One region of the Pseudomonas tolaasii NCPPB 2192 genome, then DNA from elsewhere that is predicted to be linked to it. Evidence: predicted binding sites of a transcription regulator. Region 1 holds the regulator's gene; the other holds the start of a gene.
The links. The regulator sigma-54, encoded in region 1, starts transcription at its own class of promoters, with help from an activator protein. The targets are predictions, from matches to a motif close to ANTGGCATNNANNTTGCTNT.
Positions count from the first base shown of each region.

Region 2: the regulator sigma-54 is predicted to act here: its motif matches at 1,435-1,454, upstream of flgB (flagellar basal body rod protein FlgB).

Region 1 is NZ_PHHD01000001.1:2,534,516-2,540,233, forward strand. It holds gene ATI14_RS11710 (ZIP family metal transporter) at 1-303, shown strand, start outside; gene ATI14_RS11715 (HPr family phosphocarrier protein) at 339-611, opposite strand; gene rapZ (RNase adapter RapZ) at 632-1,486, opposite strand; gene ptsN (PTS IIA-like nitrogen regulatory protein PtsN) at 1,489-1,953, opposite strand; gene hpf (ribosome hibernation-promoting factor, HPF/YfiA family) at 1,964-2,269, opposite strand; gene ATI14_RS11735 (RNA polymerase factor sigma-54) at 2,345-3,838, opposite strand; gene lptB (LPS export ABC transporter ATP-binding protein) at 4,024-4,749, opposite strand; gene lptA (lipopolysaccharide transport periplasmic protein LptA) at 4,749-5,324, opposite strand; gene lptC (LPS export ABC transporter periplasmic protein LptC) at 5,311-5,718, opposite strand, start outside.
Region 2 is NZ_PHHD01000001.1:6,672,078-6,677,795, reverse strand. It holds gene cheR (protein-glutamate O-methyltransferase CheR) at 1-334, shown strand, start outside; gene ATI14_RS30530 (hypothetical protein) at 386-1,165, opposite strand; gene flgB (flagellar basal body rod protein FlgB) at 1,496-1,903, shown strand; gene flgC (flagellar basal body rod protein FlgC) at 1,907-2,350, shown strand; gene flgD (flagellar hook assembly protein FlgD) at 2,367-3,101, shown strand; gene flgE (flagellar hook protein FlgE) at 3,133-4,443, shown strand; gene ATI14_RS30505 (hypothetical protein) at 4,678-5,658, shown strand.

The DNA.
Region 1 (5,718 bases):
CCGGAAGGCTTGGTGATCGCGTTGGTATTGGCGGGGGCCGGAATGTCGAGGGTCAAGGCGTTCTTGATTGGCGCCGCTTCAGGCTTGGTCGAGCCGGTGTTCGCCGTGCTCTGTGCCTGGTTGGTGAGCCTGGCTGAAGTGTTGCTGCCTTTGGGCCTGGCGCTTGCCGCCGGCGCGATGCTGTTGGTGGTCACCCACGAGGTGATTCCCGAATCGCGCCGCAATGGCCACGAAAAACTTGCCAGCCTGGGGCTGTGCATCGGGTTCTGTTTAATGATGGTGATGGATACTGCGTTGGGGTGAAGCCATTGCGGCTTCACCTGCCCTCAAGAGTGAGTTCATTCACCCTCATCAAAGAAATTATTGATCAGCGCCACCAGTGCGGCCATGGCTTCATCTTCCTGCTCGCCTTCCGTCTTCAAGTGAATCTTGGTGCCTTTACCCGCGGCCAGCATCATCATGGCCATGATGCTTTTGCCATCGACCATGGATTCCGGGGTGCGCCCGGCGCGTATCTGGCAAGGGAACTGGCCGGCAACGCCGACGAACTTGGCGGAAGCTCGGGCGTGCAGGCCCAGCTTGTTGATGATTTCAATTTCCAGAGCGGGCATCGCGGGGGTGTTCCTTTCAGCTAAAGGTCGCGGTGGCGGACCTGGACGTTCTTGAGGGTTTGTTGCAGCACCTGGCCCAGGCGTTCAGTCAGGTAAACGGAACGGTGATGGCCCCCGGTGCAGCCAATGGCAATGGTGACATAAGCCCGATTGCTCGCGGCGAAACGCGGCAGCCATTTAAGCAAATAACTGGAGATGTCCTGAAACATTTCCTCTACATCCGGCTGTGCCGCCAGGTAATCGGCCACCGGCTGGTCCAGCCCGGACTGTTCACGCAGCTCCGGTTTCCAGTACGGATTCGGCAGGCAACGCACGTCGAACACCAGGTCCGCATCCACCGGCATGCCACGCTTGAAGCCAAATGACTCCACGAGAAATGCCGTGCCGGGTTCCGGCTGGTTCAGCAGGCGCAGCTTGATGGCGTCGCGCAGCTGATACAGGTTCAGCCCCGTGGTGTTGATCTTCAGATCGGCCAGGTCAATGATCGGGCCGAGCAATGTAGTTTCATCCTCGATCGCCTCGGCGAGGGAGCGATGCGGGCTGCTGAGGGGGTGGCGGCGACGGGTTTCGGAAAAGCGCTTTAGCAGCGTTTCTTCATCGGCGTCCAGGTACAGCACGTCGCAATGGATATGCTTGGCACGCACTTCTGCGAGCAATTCGGGAAAACGCGAGAGGTGGCTGGGCAGGTTGCGGGCGTCAATCGAAACGGCGACCAGCGGTTGCGCCAGTTCGGTATGGATCAGTGCCCGTTCCGCCAGTTCCGGCAGCAGGCCGGCGGGCAGGTTGTCGATGCAGTAGAAACCACTGTCCTCAAGCACGTTGAGGGCGGTGCTTTTACCCGAGCCGGAACGGCCGCTGACGATGATCAAACGCATGATTACTGCCCGTTTTGTTCATCCAGGACTACCTGATAGAGCGCCTCGTTGCTTTTGGCGCTGCGCAGTTTGTCGCGTACTTCCTTGCGGTCGAGCATGCTGGCGATCTGCCGAAGCAGTTCCAGGTGTGCATCGGTGGCAGCTTGCGGGACCAGCAGAACAAAGAGCAGGTCGACCGGAGCACCGTCGATGGCGTCAAAATCGATAGGAGCGTCCAGGTGGAGCAGGGCGCTCACCGGGGATTCACAGCCTTGCAGGCGGCAGTGAGGAATGGCTATGCCGTTGCCAAAACCGGTAGAACCGAGTTTTTCACGGGCAATAAGCGCTTCGTACACAGCTTGCGTGTCCAGTTCGGGCACTTCACGGCCGATCAGGTTGGCAATTTGTTCGAGGGCGCGCTTTTTACTGCCGCCCGGCACGTTCACAAGGGAACGGCCGGGGGTCAGGATGGTTTCAAGTCGGATCATGGGGGGAGAGTTAACGACCTGTACCTTGCATCAGGTGCAGATTCTTTTCCTTATGCTTTATGAGTTGGCGGTCCAGCTTGTCGTAGAGCGAGTCAATCGCAGCGTACATGTCTTCATGCTCCGCATTGGCGACGAGCTTCGCATTCGGTACGTGCAGGGTGGCCTCGATTTTCTGCTTGAGCTTGTCGACCTCCATGATGACCTGCACGTTGGTGATCTTGTCAAAATGCCCCGCAAGCTTGTTCAGCTTGCTCTCGGTGTATTCACGCAGGGGCTTGGTTACTTCCAGTTGGTGTCCACTGATGTTGACTTGCATACAGCTTCTCCTTCGTTGCCAGTGCATAAAGCGGTGGGCAGAAATACCCACCACTGGAACGCTATGGCCCGCCCGTCACATCAAACGCTTGCGCTCGCTGGAAGGCGCGATCCCGAGGGACTCGCGGTACTTGGCGACGGTTCGACGGGCGACCTGAATGCCTTGTGCCTCCAGTAAACCAGCGATCTTACTGTCACTCAATGGCTTTTTCTGATTTTCCGCGGCAACCAGTTTTTTGATGATCGCGCGGATCGCCGTGGACGAGCATTCGCCGCCTTCGGAGGTGCTGACATGGCTGGAGAAAAAGTATTTCAACTCATAAATACCCCGTGGGGTATGCATGAATTTCTGGGTGGTGACCCGGGAAATCGTCGATTCGTGCATGCCAACGGCTTCGGCAATATCGTGCAAAACCAGCGGTTTCATCGCTTCGTCGCCATATTCCAGGAAGCCGCGCTGGTGCTCGACAATTTGGGTGGCGACTTTCATCAGGGTTTCGTTGCGGCTTTGCAGGCTCTTGATGAACCAGCGCGCTTCCTGCAACTGGTTGCGCATGAAGGTGTTGTCGGCGCTGGTGTCGGCACGGCGTACAAAACCTGCGTATTGCGGGTTGACGCGCAGGCGCGGCACCGACTCCTGATTCAGCTCCACGAGCCAGCGCTCGTTGTCCTTGCGGACGATCACGTCAGGAACGACGTATTCCGCCTCGCTGGATTCGATCTGCGAGCCCGGGCGCGGGTTGAGGCTCTGCACCAGCTCGATCACCTGGCGCAGGTCGTCTTCCTTGAGCTTCATGCGGCGCATCAACTGGCTGTAGTCGCGGCTGCCCAGCAGGTCGATGTAGTCGGTGACCAGGCGCTGGGCTTCGGCGAGCCAAGGGGTTTTGGCGGGCAACTGGCGCAATTGCAGCAACAGGCATTCGCTGAGGGTGCGGGCGCCTATGCCGGCAGGCTCGAATTGCTGGATGCGGTGCAGAACAGCTTCGATTTCGTCCAGCTCAATGTCCAGTTCCGGGTCGAACGCCTCAAGAATTTCTTCGAGCGTCTCGTCCAGGTAACCCTGATTGTTGATGCAGTCGATCAAGGTGACGGCAATCAGGCGGTCGGTGTCGGACATCGGCGCCAGGTTCAATTGCCACAGCAAATGACTCTGCAGGCTCTCGCCGGCGGACGTGCGGGTGGTGAAATCCCACTCATCGTCATCATTGCTTGGCAGGCTGCTGGCGCTGGTCTGGTAAACGTCTTCCCAGGCAGTATCGACCGGAAGCTCGTTGGGAATGCGTTCGTTCCATTCACCTTCCTCGAGGTTATCCACCGTTGGGGCGGTTTCCTGGTAGGAGGGTTCTTGCACGTCGGAGTTGGGTTTTTGCTCGATGTTATCGGCCAGCGGGTCTGCATTGTCGAAGTCGTCGCCTTCTTCCTGGCGTTCGAGCATCGGATTGGACTCCAGGGCCTCCTGGATTTCCTGTTGCAGGTCCAGGGTCGACAATTGGAGCAGGCGGATGGCCTGTTGCAGCTGCGGTGTCATCGTCAGCTGCTGGCCCATTCTCAGGACTAGCGATGGTTTCATGGCAGGGGCTTAACACCTTATTCGCCGGCGCAATGCGCCATCCACGACAGGGCGCGTGAGCGCCAAACATAAGCAAATTATATGCCTGATATCGGGGGCTTTGCCTAGAGCGCGGTAACAATAAAAAAGTAGAGGTTTTTATTGACTCGCGCGCGCTTTGGCGGCCTGCCGTGACACCGTGCTGCTTACAGGCGGAACTCGTGGCCCAGGTACACTTCCTTGACCAGTTCATTGGCCAGGATGGTGGCTGAGTCGCCTTCGGCGATCAGTTGACCGTCGTTGACGATATAGGCGGTTTCACAGATATCCAGGGTCTCGCGGACGTTGTGGTCCGTGATCAGCACGCCGATGCCCTTGGCCTTGAGGTGGTGGATGATCTGCTTGATATCGCCCACCGAGATCGGGTCGACGCCGGCAAAGGGTTCATCCAGCAGGATGAACTTGGGCGCGGTGGCCAGTGCACGGGCGATTTCCACACGGCGGCGCTCACCCCCCGACAAGCTCATGCCGAGGTTGTCGCGGATGTGGTTGATGTGGAATTCCTGCAGCAGGCTTTCCAGCTCCTTGCGACGGCCGTCACGGTCGAGTTCCTTGCGGGTTTCAAGGATCGCCATGATGTTGTCGGACACCGACAGTTTGCGGAAGATCGACGCTTCCTGTGGGAGATAGCCGATACCGGCGCGGGCGCGGCCGTGCATGGGTTGGTGGCTGACGTCCAGGTCGTCGATCAGGACGCGGCCCTGATCGGCCTGAACCAGCCCGACGATCATGTAGAAGCACGTGGTCTTGCCGGCGCCGTTAGGGCCGAGCAGGCCGACGATCTGGCCGCTGTCGATCGACAGGCTGACGTCGCGCACGACCTGACGGCTTTTATAGGCCTTGGCCAGATGCTGGGCTTTCAGGGTTGCCATTAATTCGTCTTCTTCGCTGCGGGTTTAGGCGCAGGCTGGGCGGCGCCATCTTTCTGCTTCGGCTGGATAACCATGTCGATGCGCGGCTTCGGCGTTCCGATTTTCGAGCCGTTGGCACGGCCGGCCTGTGCGATCTGTTTCACGGTGTCATAGGTGATCTTTTCACCGTCAGTGGTGTTGCCGTCACTGCTGACAACCCTGGCCTGGTCGATCAGGATGATGCGGTTTTGCTGGGCGTGGTACTGGATGGTCTTGCCATAGCCCTTCATTGGAGCCGGGTCGGCAGCCGCTTGCTTCTGTTCGAAGTACGCCAGGTTGCCTACCGACGTTACCACGTCAATGTCGCCGCCCGGGGTGCGCGTGAGGGTCACTGTGTTGCCGGTGATCTTCATCGAACCCTGGGTAATGATCACGCCGCCTGTGTAGGTGGCCACACCTTGCTTGTCATCCAGCTGAGCGTCGTCAGCCTGAATGTGAATCGGCTGCTGGCTATCGTTCGGCAGAGCCCAGGCGCTCACGCTTCCCAGTGCTGCGCCCAGACCGAGCAAAATAGGGAGAGTTTTAACGAGCCTCATACTGTCCTCTTACGTTCGATAGCAGGTGTATCCTGCTTTCTTTCAAATACGCTTTCATTCCCTTGCCAGTCGATACACCGCCAGCGCCGTCGATTCTAACGTCTTGCTCGGTCTGCGCATATTGCTGTTGTGGGAAAACGGTCATGCGACTGCTGGTAATAATGGTGTCGCGGTTCTTTTCATCGGTGCGCGCAACGCGAACCGAATCAATCAGTTCCACCTGGGTACCGTCCGGGTTGACCTCGCCACGCTCGCTGGTGACGTGCCACGGGAATTCGGTGCCGCGGTACAGGTTCATGTCCGGCTTGGTCAGCAGGGTGACCTCGGAAGCCTTCACGTGATCGACCCTGTCGGCCGTCATTTCGTACTGCACCTTGCCATCAGGCAGGAATTG
Region 2 (5,718 bases), 4.1 Mb from region 1:
GCGCGGTTTGTCCCAGGAGCGCCTGCAGCGTTACTTTGACCCCAAAGGCGCGGGGCGTTGGGCGGTCAAGGCACCGATCAAGAGCCGGGTCGAGTTTCGCTCGTTCAACCTGCTCGACAGTTACGCCAGCCTGGGCAAGTTCGACATGGTGTTTTGCCGCAATGTGCTGATCTACTTCTCGGCTGAAGTGAAGAAAGACATCCTGCTGCGCATCCATGGCACGCTCAAGCGCGGCGGCTATCTGTTCCTCGGGGCTTCCGAGGCGCTGAACGGCCTGCCGGATCATTATCAAATGGTGCAGTGCAGCCCGGGCATCATTTACCAGGCCAAGTGATGTCTGTTTAAAAAAACGGGAGGTCCACCACGGCCTCCCGTTTCTTTTGGGTCAAGGTCTCGGCGTCATTCGAATATTGCCCAGGGACAGGTTATGTCGCCCTTGGGGCACGGCATCATTGAAAATACCCAGTGTGACATTGCCCGTCGTTGTGGCGGTGAACACCCCTGTGCCGGTCTGCCGGGTCGTCGAGATATTCTGAACACTGGTACCGATTCGGGCGCCGTTAACGGTCAGGAAGACGACTGAGCCATCGGCAGAGCTGCCCCCGCTGACCTCAAAGGTAACGTCATACACGCGTCCTGCGGTCACCTGCACGGTACGGGTGATGATATGGGATTTGCCGGCCTGGCTGTTGAGCAAGTCTGCGACGACCCGACCGCCGATCACATGCAGCAGCCCGCCAATGTAATTCCCTTGTGGCACCCAGCCCTGGAAACCATTGGTAAAGTCCCAGACGGTTGGCGGAACAGGCGGGATGACGATGATTGGTGGTCGTTTGATATTGACTGGCGTGGACGGCGCGCCGGAAATCAGCCCCGCGCGCCTCAAGCGCGCCAACAACGTCACGGTGGTCCCCTCGCTGATTTCGATAATGGATTTAGGCACCAGGTACACGCAATCGGGGGCGGGGCGGGCAATGAAAAAGCTCTGGTTATGCTCACCACCCAGGACCGTGCTGTTAAGGGACAAAAAGAGTTGGTCTCCGGCCTCGACGGGAAAATTCAACAGCACCCTGGCGGTTTCTGTCTGAATCAGGTCAGGGTCCAGGTTCGGGATGGGGGATATTGAGTCCTGGAATTCAAATCTTGGTAGCGGTAGCGTCAACATTTTTTTGCCTCTGGCGTTCGCACTAAAAGCGTTCTGCCCTATCAGGCAGCCAGGGGCGCGAGCTTTACAACTGTCACAATTGACAGTGCGGACGAGCGGTTAACAGTGCTCAATGCCCTTGGTGGCTTCCACGCTTCATTCACCGCCAGTGCCTAAAGCGGCAATTGGCATTGCCGCTTTACTGACGCAACGCGGAAACCGCTTGCCGCTTTTCCGGCATCGCCGCCGGCCACCCCACGGCAAACCCTTGATATAGGGGGCTTGGGGAAACTGGCATGCGCCTTGCTATGACCCTGTTACGAAAAGCAGGTCAGCCTAAAGGTTTCCGCCATGAGCATCAGCTTCGATAAAGCGCTCGGTATCCACGAACAAGCATTGGGCTTTCGCGCCCAGCGTGCTGAAGTCCTGGCCAACAACATTGCCAACGCCGATACCCCGAACTACAAGGCTCGGGATCTGGACTTCTCCGCTGTGCTCGCCGCGCAGCAGGACAAGAACAAGAACGGCACCTTCGCCTTGAACATGACCAATAGCCGTCATATCGAAGCGCAAGGCCTGAGCAGTGGTGACGAGTCGCTGCTGTATCGCACGCCGATGCAGCCATCGATCGACCAGAACACCGTCGACGCTCAATTGGAGCAATCGGCCTACGCCGAGAACTCGGTGAATTTCCAGGCCAGCTTCACCCTGCTCAACAGCAAATTCAAAGGGCTGATGTCAGCCCTGCGTGGAGAGTAAGCCATGTCCCTAGCCAGTGTTTTCAATATTGCCGGCAGCGGCATGAGCGCCCAGACCACGCGTCTGAACACCGTCGCCAGTAACATCGCCAACGCCGAGACCGTGTCGTCGAGCATTGACCAGACGTACCGCGCCCGCCATCCGGTGTTCGCCACCATGTTCCAGGGCGGTCAGAGCGGCGGCAGCGATTCGCTGTTCCAGAACCAGGACGCCGCAGGCCAGGGCGTGCAAGTGCTCGGCGTGGTCGAGGACCAAAGCAATCTCGAAGCTCGCTACGAGCCGAACCACCCGGCCGCGAATGAAAAAGGCTACGTGTACTACCCGAACGTCAACGTGGTCGAGGAAATGGCTGACATGATCTCCGCCAGCCGCTCGTTCCAGACCAACGCGGAAATGATGAACACCGCCAAAACCATGATGCAGAAGGTCCTGACCCTGGGTCAGTGATAAGGGGCGCCAAACAATGGCCATTGTTGACACCAACTCTACACCCAACACGCCGGTCCAGGACCTGTTCAACGCCAAGGTCAAGACGTCGACGGACAACGCCAAAAACCTTGGCGATGCCGCCAAGGCGGCGACGGGTAACCAGTCGCTGGGCAAGGACGCGTTCCTGCAACTGCTGGTCACCCAGCTGAAAAACCAGAACCCGCTGTCGCCCCAGGACAACGGCGCGTTCGTGGCGCAACTGGCGCAGTTCAGCAGCCTGGAAGGCATCAACACCCTGAACGACTCGGTGAATGCGATCTCCAGCAACTTCAGCTCCTCGCAGGCCTTGCAGGCGTCGTCGCTGGTAGGCCGTTCGATCATCACCCAGACCGACAAGGCGCTGGTTGATACCAGCAAGAGCATGACCGGTTCGGTGGCGGTAACGGCGGCGACGGGCAACGTTTCGGTGAAGATTACTGACAAAGACGGCAACGTGGTGCGCACGATCGACATGGGCGCTCAAAGCGCCGGTGATGCCAGCTTTATCTGGGATGGCAAGACCGACAAGGGCGACGTCGCCCCCGCCGGGACCTACACCTTTGCGGCCACCACCAAGAATGACAAAGGCGACTCGGTTGCCCTCGCAACCTCGCTGCCTGCCACGGTAACCAGCGTGACCTTGAGCAAGACCGGCGGCGAAATGCTGCTCAACCTTGCGGGCGGAATGGGCAGCGTGAAGCTGTCGCAAATTCAGACTATCGGTACATAGAGCCGGCTAAATACGGCAGAAGGAGAGAAACATGTCTTTTAACATCGGCCTTAGCGGCCTCTATGCGGCCAACAAACAACTGGACGTGACCGGCAACAACATCGCCAACGTCGCGACCACCGGTTTCAAGTCGTCCCGTGCCGAATTTTCGGACATTTACGCGGCGTCCAAGCTGGGCACCGGTCAGAACAGCGTCGGCAACGGGGTGAACCTGGCGGCTGTGTCCCAGCAATTCACCCAGGGTGACGTCAACAACACCGGCGGTATTCTGGACATGGCCATCCAGGGCGGCGGCTTCTTCGTTCAGAAGGGCAGCGACGGTTCGCTGGAATATACCCGCAGCGGTTCGTTCCGTTCCGACAAGGACGGCTACATCACCAACAATACCGGCACTTCGCGCCTGCAAGGCTATGCCGCAGATGCCGACGGCAACATTCAGAAGGGTGGCCTGGTCGACCTGCAACTGAACCTGGCGAACCTGCCACCAAAGGCCTCCACCAAGGTGGATTCCACCAGTAACCTGAACTCGTCCTCGCCAGTGATCGACCAGACGGCCAAGCCGTTTGACCCAACCGACACCAGCACCTTCACCACGCAATACCCGACTACCTTGTATGACAGCCAGGGTAACTCCCACGCGATGGTGCAGTACCTGGTCAAGACAGACTCCAACACCTGGAAGTCCTACACCTTGATCGATGGCCGCAACCCTGACGGTTCGGCGCCGACCGGCACCGGCTCCACTCCACCGACGGCGTCGACCTTGAGTTTTGACGGTTCCGGCAAACTCACCGGGATTGTCACCGGCACCAGCACCAGCACCACGCTGCAATTGACAGGTTGGGTGCCGGGTACCGTGACCAATGGCGTGTGGAAGGCGAACGGCGCGACAGCCAACCCGGGCGGCATCGCCATCAACATGGCCAACATCACCCAGTACAACTCGGCGACCTATCGCAACCCTCCGGTTACTGACGGCTACGCGACCGGTCAGATCACCGGCCTGAAAATCGACGGCAGCGGCGTGTTGTTCGCCACTTTCAGTAACCAGCAGAGTAAAGCCATCGGCCAGATCTCCCTGGCCAGCTTCAACAACGAGCAGGGCCTGCAGCCCAACGGCGGCACTACCTGGAAGGAAACCTTCGCTTCGGGCCAGCCGGGTTATGACTCCCCGCAATCCGGCACGCTGGGCGCTATCGTGGCCAACTCCCTGGAGAACTCCAACGTCAACCTGACCAACGAGCTGGTGGACCTGATCAAGGCCCAGAGCAACTATCAGGCGAACGCCAAGACCATCTCCACCCAGAGCACCATCATGCAGACCATCATCCAGATGACTTGATGGTTCGGCGCTTCACACAAAGCCCCTCTTGCGAGGGGCTTTTTTGTGCCTGTCGGTTACTGGCCGCCGTGAAGCAGGAACCATGGAACCGCCTGTCTCCACTTTGCCACTGATTGTGTCGGAGCCTTCGTGGCTCACCCATTAACGTGAGGGCTGGGCATGTTGAGTTTCGGGGTATCAGGGCTGGGGAGCGGAGGGGCGCGGTTCGCTGCCATTCGAACGGAGTCGGCGCCTGTGGCGGCCGATGTCGAGGTGAGTGCGGTCAAAACCGTGCTTAATGAACTGTATGACGCAGAACAAGGTTCCAAAGCGCCATTGATCCAAAGCTCGCGTGAGAAATTGCATGCCTTGCGCGAGCAGATGGGGGACGAGAAATTCAAGGGCATTCTGAATAAGCTGGCCGACGAGTCATTCGAGAGGTTCCTCGAATTTCTCAAGCGGCTGATCAAAGCGTTGTTTCCTGAAGAAGATAACGCCGCGCCGCCTGTCCCGCCGTTCAGGGGCGGTGGGGGTGGCGGCAGGGTTAACCCGCAGCATTTCGGCGGCAGCGAGCCGATGAACAACAAGCCTTTTTCCGAAGGCGCTCGTCACTTCAGCTACACACCTGATCACCGAGCCCCCGGTAAAAAACCGGGCAGTGGCAGGGAGCCTGGCAACATCTGGAGTGGTTTCAAGCAAGGTCCGGATGGCAATTGCGTCACCGTCTCTGCCATCAAGGCGGCCATGATGCAGTTTGGCCAAAAACCTACCGACGTGTTCAAAGAGGTGAAGCAGGCCGGTGATGGCTATGACGTGACGATGAAAGACGGTTTCGAGCTTCATTTATCCAGGGATGAGCTGAAGCAAGCGGCGCGGTATGCTGAATTTCAAGGTACTGATCCGGCCATGATGACCGACGCCAACTTCATGTACGCCGTGAGCGCCAAACGCGCTCAAATGGCAGGCAACGGGTTTGATGACAACCCCAATGCGGCAAAACAGAGTTTCGCCCATGCCATGCAGAGCCTGAACAATGGGGAGATGGGCTGGGAGGCGTTGGACCGGCTCGGGTTGAAAGGGCTTTACCGGCAGTCTTCGAGCTCAGAGCTGGCCAGCGGCAAGCTGGGCGTGGTGGATTATGGCGGTCATTCAATGGCGGTAATGGGTGGGCGCGTGGAGCTGTGGGGCGCACGCGGTGGCGCGCCTCAACAGGGCAACGCCTATACCTTCGTCTGACCGGAAACAAAAAAACCGATAAACCCCAAGCATCAAGGTTTATCGGTTTTTTCAGCTCCG